One region of the Arthrobacter sp. Z1-9 genome, then DNA from elsewhere that is predicted to be linked to it. Evidence: riboswitches for the same ligand, from Rfam matches in the RefSeq annotation. Region 1 holds a riboswitch; the other holds the start of a gene.
What was found. Region 1 has a riboswitch for glycine ahead of gcvP (aminomethyl-transferring glycine dehydrogenase). Riboswitches for the same ligand answer to the same signal wherever they lie in the genome.

Region 1 (3,173 bases):
TTCGGTCTGGGAGTCCGGAGCGAACGGGTGGATCGAGGCGAACTCGGGCCAGGAGATGGCTTCCATCTCGGCCGTTGCGTTCAGTTTCATGGTGCAGGAGCCCAGCGGGATCATGGTGCGGTCCAGTGCCAGGTCCCGGTCGGAGAGCTTGCGGATGTAGCGGAGGAGTTGCGTCTCTGAACGGTAGGTGTTGAACACCGGGTGCTGCAGGAACTCTGAGGAACGTTCGACGGCGGCGTCCAGGCCGAACCCGTCCGTCATCTCGGCCAGCCCGGCACCAAAAGCTTCAAGGACGGCGTCGACAATGTCCCGCGTTGTCGTCTCGTCGGTGGAGAAGCCCACCGTATCCGCGTCGATGCTGCGCAGGTTGATTCCCTTGGCCTCTGCGGCGGCAATGATGCCCGCCGCCTTGCCGGGAACGGAAACCGTAACGGTATCGAAGAAGCTGGTGTGCAGTACCTCAAGGCCGGCGGCCTTGAGCGAGGCGGCAAGGGTCCTGGCATGTGCGTGCGCGGACTGCGCAATCGCCTTCAGCCCCTCGGGGCCGTGGTAGACGGCGTACATCGAGGCCACGATGCCCAGCAGGGCCTGGGCCGTGCAGATGTTGGACGTGGCCTTCTCGCGGCGGATGTGCTGCTCGCGGGTCTGCAGGGCAAGGCGGTAGGCCGGGGTCCCTGCGGAGTCTTTGGAGACGCCCACCAGCCGGCCGGGCATCGAGCGTTCCAGGCCTTTCTGGACTGCCATGTAGGCGGCGTGAGGGCCGCCGTAAAACAGCGGGACACCGAAGCGCTGCGCCGAGCCGACGGCGATGTCCGCGCCCTGCTCACCGGGAGGCGTGATGAGGGTCAGGGCGAGCAGGTCAGCGGCGACGGTCACGAGGGCGCCGCGCTCCTTGGCGTCGGCGATCACGGCGCTGTGGTCAAAGACCCTGCCGGAAGCGCCGGGCTGCTGCAGGACCACGCCGTTGATGGCGCCGTCGGGCAGTCCGTCGGTGAGGTCCGCGACCTCAACCTCGAAGCCGAGCGCCTCGGCGCGGCCCTTAACGATGGCGATGGTCTGCGGCAGGCAATCAGCGTCCAGGACTGTCTTGCCGTCACGCGCATCTTTGTTTTTATTCGCCCGGCGCATCATCAGCACGGCCTCGGCCACGGCCGTGGCTTCGTCCAGCAGGGAGGCGTTGGCGATGGGCAGGCCCACCAGGTCCTGGACCATGGTCTGGAAGTTGATCAGCGCTTCGAGCCGGCCCTGGGAAATCTCGGGCTGGTAGGGCGTGTAGGCGGTGTACCAGGCCGGGCCCTCAAGGATGTTGCGGCGGATCACCGGCGGCGTGACGGTGTCGTAGTAGCCCTGGCCGATCATCTGGACGGCAGTCTTGTTCTTGGCGGCCAGCCTGCGCAGTTCGGTAAGGGCCTCCACCTCGCTCAGCGCGCCCGTCAGTCCCAGCGGGGAATCCTGGCGGATGTCCTTGGGGACGGCAGTATCCACCAGTGCGTCCACGGTGTCGTAGCCCACGGCCTTGAGCATGGTGTCGACGTCGGCCTCCCGGCGGGCGCCGATGTGCCGGTCAACGAAGGTGGCAGCAGCCGGGGCGGCAATAGCCGAAGTGGCGGAGGCCGGGGTGGCGGAGGCCGGGGTGGCGGAGGCCGGAGATACAGTCACGAGGAACTCCATAGCTAAGGCGGCGTCAGGGTACGCCGCATCGAGTCGGGTTCCTCCCCGCTCTGTATTGGACCTGAGAGTTTCCGCGTTGCCTGCTGACGCTGGCCCCGCTTGCACCGTCGGTGAGCACAGCAGCCCAGGTATCCGGGAACCGGATGCCAGGCGGACAGCCTGCTACTTTCCAGAGTTGCCTCGCCGCGGCGGTACATGGGCCTGTGAGATTCCTGGGGAGGTATTGCTCCTACGGCGCCTGCTTGTACCTTCTGGCAGAACTCTCCCGCCGCAGATCAAAGGCTATTCATTTGGGTTTTCCTGGTGGCCGGAAACGGCCCACACATGCACTAATTCTCCTACGCCGCAGGCTCAGGAGCAAATACCGGCTAGCCCCTCAGCCGTTCCACGGCAGCCAGGAGTTCGTCCACCTCGGCCTGCCTGTCCCCCGCGTTTCCAGACGGCCCGCTTTCCCACATGGCGTTGAAGTACAACCCGTCCCCCATATACAGCACGGCCTTTGCCATCGCCGCGCCCACGTCCTTGCCGATCAGGTCCAGCCACTGCTGCTGGATCACTGCGAAGCGGCGGCGGGCATCCTCGTGGGCCACCTCGGCGAGTCGCGTCACGGCGACAAAAGAGCGGTCCATGGGGGTGTCGGACCAGAGGGATGACCGGATGAAGTAGGCAGCGGCCCCTTCAGGCGCGGCCGCCATCGCGGCGAGGTCTTCCCCTGCCAGGCGGTCCAACCGCTCCAGGGTGGCCGTGATCAGCGCTTCCTTGTTGGGGAAGTGGTACAGCAGGCCGCCCTTGGAGACGCCGGCCCGCTTTGCCACCGCATCCAGCGTGGCGGCGCGCTCCCCCACGTCGATGAGGAGTTCTTCAAAGGCATCGAGGACTGCGTCTCGCGCTACGGGTTTTCGGGGCATGCTTCCCATCATGCATCGCCGGTCCTCGATTTCTTAACTATACCGTCTGGACGGTATAGTTATCGAATGACGCCGTCCACCTCTTCCCAGCAAGCACTCACCCGCACCGCCCTGACCACCCCGGATCCCGCAAGGGGTACGCGGCGTGACTGGCTCGCGCTGGGGTTGCTGATGTTCCCCGTCCTCCTCGTGGCCGTGGACAATACGGCACTGACCTTCGCGCTGCCTGCGATCGCGGCTGCGCTGGGCACCTCGGGAGTGGAGTTGCTGTGGATTGTGGATGCCTATCCGCTGGTGCTGGCTGGATTGCTCGTGGCTATGGGGAGCCTGGGCGACCGGATTGGGCGCCGGCGGCTCCTGATCATCGGCAGCATTGGTTTTGCGGCCATATCAGCAGCAACAGCTTTCGCTCCCAGCGCCGGCTGGCTGATTGCCGGCCGCGCGGCCCTGGGTTTCTTCGGCGCCATGCTCATGCCCTCCACGCTGTCCCTGATCCGCAACATTTTTGTGGATCCCAACCGCCGGCGGCTGGCCATTGCCATCTGGGCCGCGGGATTTTCCGGCGGCGCCGCCCTGGGGCCGATTTTTGGCGGG
Region 2 (3,173 bases), 1.7 Mb from region 1:
AACTCGGGCCAGGAGATGGCTTCCATCTCGGCGGTGGCGTTCAGCTTCATGGTGCACGAACCCAGCGGGATCATGGTGCGGTCCAGCGCCAGGTCCCGGTCGGAAAGGCGGCGGATATAGCGCAGCAGCTGGGTTTCCGAGCGGTGCGTGTTGAACACCGGGTGCTGCAGGAAGGCGGAGGTGCGCAGCACGGACTCCGGCAGCTCAAACCCGGCAGCCTCAACAACCGGACCGGCACCAAAGGCGACGGCAACCGCGGAGAGGACCTCCGGCGTCGTGGTTTCATCGACTGACACGCCAACTGTGTCCGCATCGATGAGGCGCAGGTTGATGCCGCGGGCTTCGGCGGCGGTGATCACCTTGGCGGCCTTGCCGGGCACGCGGACGGTGAGGGTGTCGAAGAAGGTGTCGGACACCAGTTCGCGTCCGGCGGTCTTCAGCGTGGTGGCCAGGGCGCGGGCGTTGTTGCGGACGGTTTCGGCGATCGCCTTCAGTCCGTCGGGGCCGTGGTAGACGGCGTAGAAGGACGAGACGATCGCGAGCAGTGCCTGCGCGGTGCAGATGTTGGAGGTGGCCTTCTCGCGGCGGATGTGCTGCTCGCGGGTCTGGAGGGCCAGGCGGTAGGCGGGGACACCGGCGTCGTCCTTGGAAACGCCCACGATCCGGCCGGGAAGGGTGCGTTCCATGCCCTGGCGCACTGCCATGTACGCGGCGTGCGGTCCCCCAAAGAACAACGGCACGCCGAGGCGCTGTGTGGAGCCGACGGCGATGTCCGCGCCCTGCTCCCCCGGCGGGGTGATGAGGGTGAGGGCCAGGAGGTCAGCGGCGACGGTGACCAGGGCACCGCGGTCCTTGGCCTCGGCGATGACGCCGGACTGGTCCCAGACCCGGCCGGAGACGCCGGGCTGCTGGAGGACGACGCCGTTGATGTCGCCGTCGGGCAGTCCGTTGGTGAGGTCGGCGACCTCCACCTCGAAGCCGAGGGCCTCGGCGCGGCCCAGCACGATGGCGATGGTCTGCGGGAGGAGGTCGGCGTCGAGGACGGTCTTGCCGTCCTTGGCCGTCTTGGACTTGTTGGCCCGGCGCATGAGCAGCACCGCTTCGGCGACGGCGGTGGCTTCGTCGAGCAGGGACGCGTTGGCCACCGGGAGCGCGGTGAGGTCCTGGACCATGGTCTGGAAGTTCAGCAGTGCTTCGAGCCGGCCCTGGGAGATTTCCGGCTGGTACGGGGTGTAGGCGGTGTACCAGGCGGGGGCTTCGAGGATGTTGCGGCGGATCACCGGCGGGGTCACGGTGTCGTAATAGCCCTGGCCGATCATCTGCACGGCCATCTTGTTCTTGCCGGCAAGCTTGCGGAGCTCGGCGAGGACCTGGACTTCGCTCAGGGCGCCCTCGAGGGTGAGGGGCTTGTCCTGGCGGATGGAATCGGGGACCGCGCTGTCGACGAGGCCATCGACGCTGTCGTAGCCGACGGCCTTGAGCATGGTGTCGATGTCGGACTGGCGGCGCGCGCCGATATGGCGGTCTGCGAAGGTGGTTGGGGACGATTGAACCGTCATGAGAGGAACTCCATAATTCAGGTGGTGCCGAAACACCACGTTGATTCGGGTTCCTCCCCGCTCTGTATTGGACCTGAGAGTTTTGCGTTGCCCTGCTGTCAGCAGGACGCCACTTGCACCGTCGGTGAGCCCGGTTGCCCGGACTGCTTTCCAGAGTTGCCTTGCCGCGGCGGTACGTGGGCCTGAGAGATTCCTGGGGAGGATTTGCTCCTACGGCGCCTGCAGAACGTACCGGCAGGACTCTCCCGCCGCAGATCATCAGCACGTGCCACTGGTGGGTGACACGGCTCACACCATACCGGGTTCCGGGGCGGGATGCAAAACGGGGGCCGCTTTTCAGGCAAGCGTACGACGGCGGGAGGTGCCGCCGTCGTGCCCTCACCGAAGCGCGGGTCAGGGGTTCCTGGTGCCGGCTTTCCTGCCGATTCGATACCCGGCCCAGAATGCCAGGACGAGCAAACCCGCGACGGCGATTGCCAGGCCGGCCTGCGTCCCCGGCGTGACGAAAGACAGGCCGCTTCCGCTGAAAGGCTCGTTGTCCAGCGGCGCATAGGCGAACCAACCGAAGCTGACATTCTGGCTGTTGCTCCACGCGATGAAGCACCCCGCGAGCACCACGGCGAGCGCCGCTATCGGCAGGACGGCTCCGCGGAGGCGGGCAGTCCTTGGCCTTGTGTGTTCTCCAGGTGTGTTGTTTTCCCCCATGCTGGCGAGTCTAGTGGTGCTGCTGATTGTTACCCGGCACCCGGGACAGACGACGCCGGTGGTGGCTAGGCTGGGCGGATGTTGACCATCGGCAGCACCGTTCTTGGCGTCAATGACGTCGCCCGCGCCACAGCTTTTTGGCAGGCCGCCCTCGACTATGTCCCCCGCGGGCCCGGCGACGAAACCTGGGTGATCCTTGTGCCGGCGTCGGGACCGGGAACGCAGCTGGCACTCATGCTGAGCGAGACGCCCGTCCAGGACCGCCCGCGCATCCACTTGGATTTGTACGCGGACGATCAGGCAGCAGAGGTGGAGCGGCTGATCTCACTCGGTGCCCGGAGCGTCGACTGGGACCTGTACCCGGAGGACTCCGACTTCGTGGTGCTCGCCGACCCCGACGGGAACCGTTTCTGCATCATCGACCAAAGCCCGCGGTAGCACCGCCGTCGAACCTTGTGCCGGTAATACTCGTTGTGGGCGGTTGTACGGGCAATCCGGGAACAAGCGCGCCCTCCATGCCGTTTGCATGCCTACGAGCGGCATTCCCATGCGGCGGCACCCAACAGAACGGAACCACATGGTCAGGGCTATCTGGAACGGAAAAGTCATCGCCGAATCCACGGACACCGTGGTGGTGGAGGGCAACCATTACTTTCCGCGCGACGCGGTCAACGCGGGCTACCTCAGGGACAGTGACCTGTATTCGGTCTGCCCCTGGAAGGGCAAGGCCAGCTACCACTCGCTGGAAGTGGACGGAAAGCTGAACGTGGATGCGGCCTGGTTTTACCCGGAGCCCAAAGTGCGCGCCAAGCAGATCGAGGACCGCATCGCGTTTTGGCGCGGCGTGACCATCGAGGCGTAGCAGCGGACAGCAAACGGGCGGCGTCGGGACTTCCCGCTGTCGCCCCT

Region 2: another riboswitch for glycine. It lies ahead of gcvP (aminomethyl-transferring glycine dehydrogenase); the one in region 1 lies ahead of gcvP (aminomethyl-transferring glycine dehydrogenase).

The regions. Positions count from the first base shown of each region.
Region 1 covers NZ_CP096456.1:1,015,358-1,018,530, reverse strand. The annotation lists gene gcvP (aminomethyl-transferring glycine dehydrogenase) at 1-1,671, opposite strand, end outside; glycine riboswitch at 1,851-1,949, opposite strand; gene M1D93_RS04755 (TetR/AcrR family transcriptional regulator) at 2,040-2,579, opposite strand; gene M1D93_RS04750 (MFS transporter) at 2,646-3,173, shown strand, end outside.
Region 2 covers NZ_CP096456.1:3,662,897-3,666,069, forward strand. The annotation lists gene gcvP (aminomethyl-transferring glycine dehydrogenase) at 1-1,559, opposite strand, end outside; glycine riboswitch at 1,612-1,718, opposite strand; glycine riboswitch at 1,720-1,817, opposite strand; gene M1D93_RS17035 (hypothetical protein) at 1,953-2,264, opposite strand; gene M1D93_RS17040 (VOC family protein) at 2,343-2,702, shown strand; gene M1D93_RS17045 (DUF427 domain-containing protein) at 2,842-3,126, shown strand.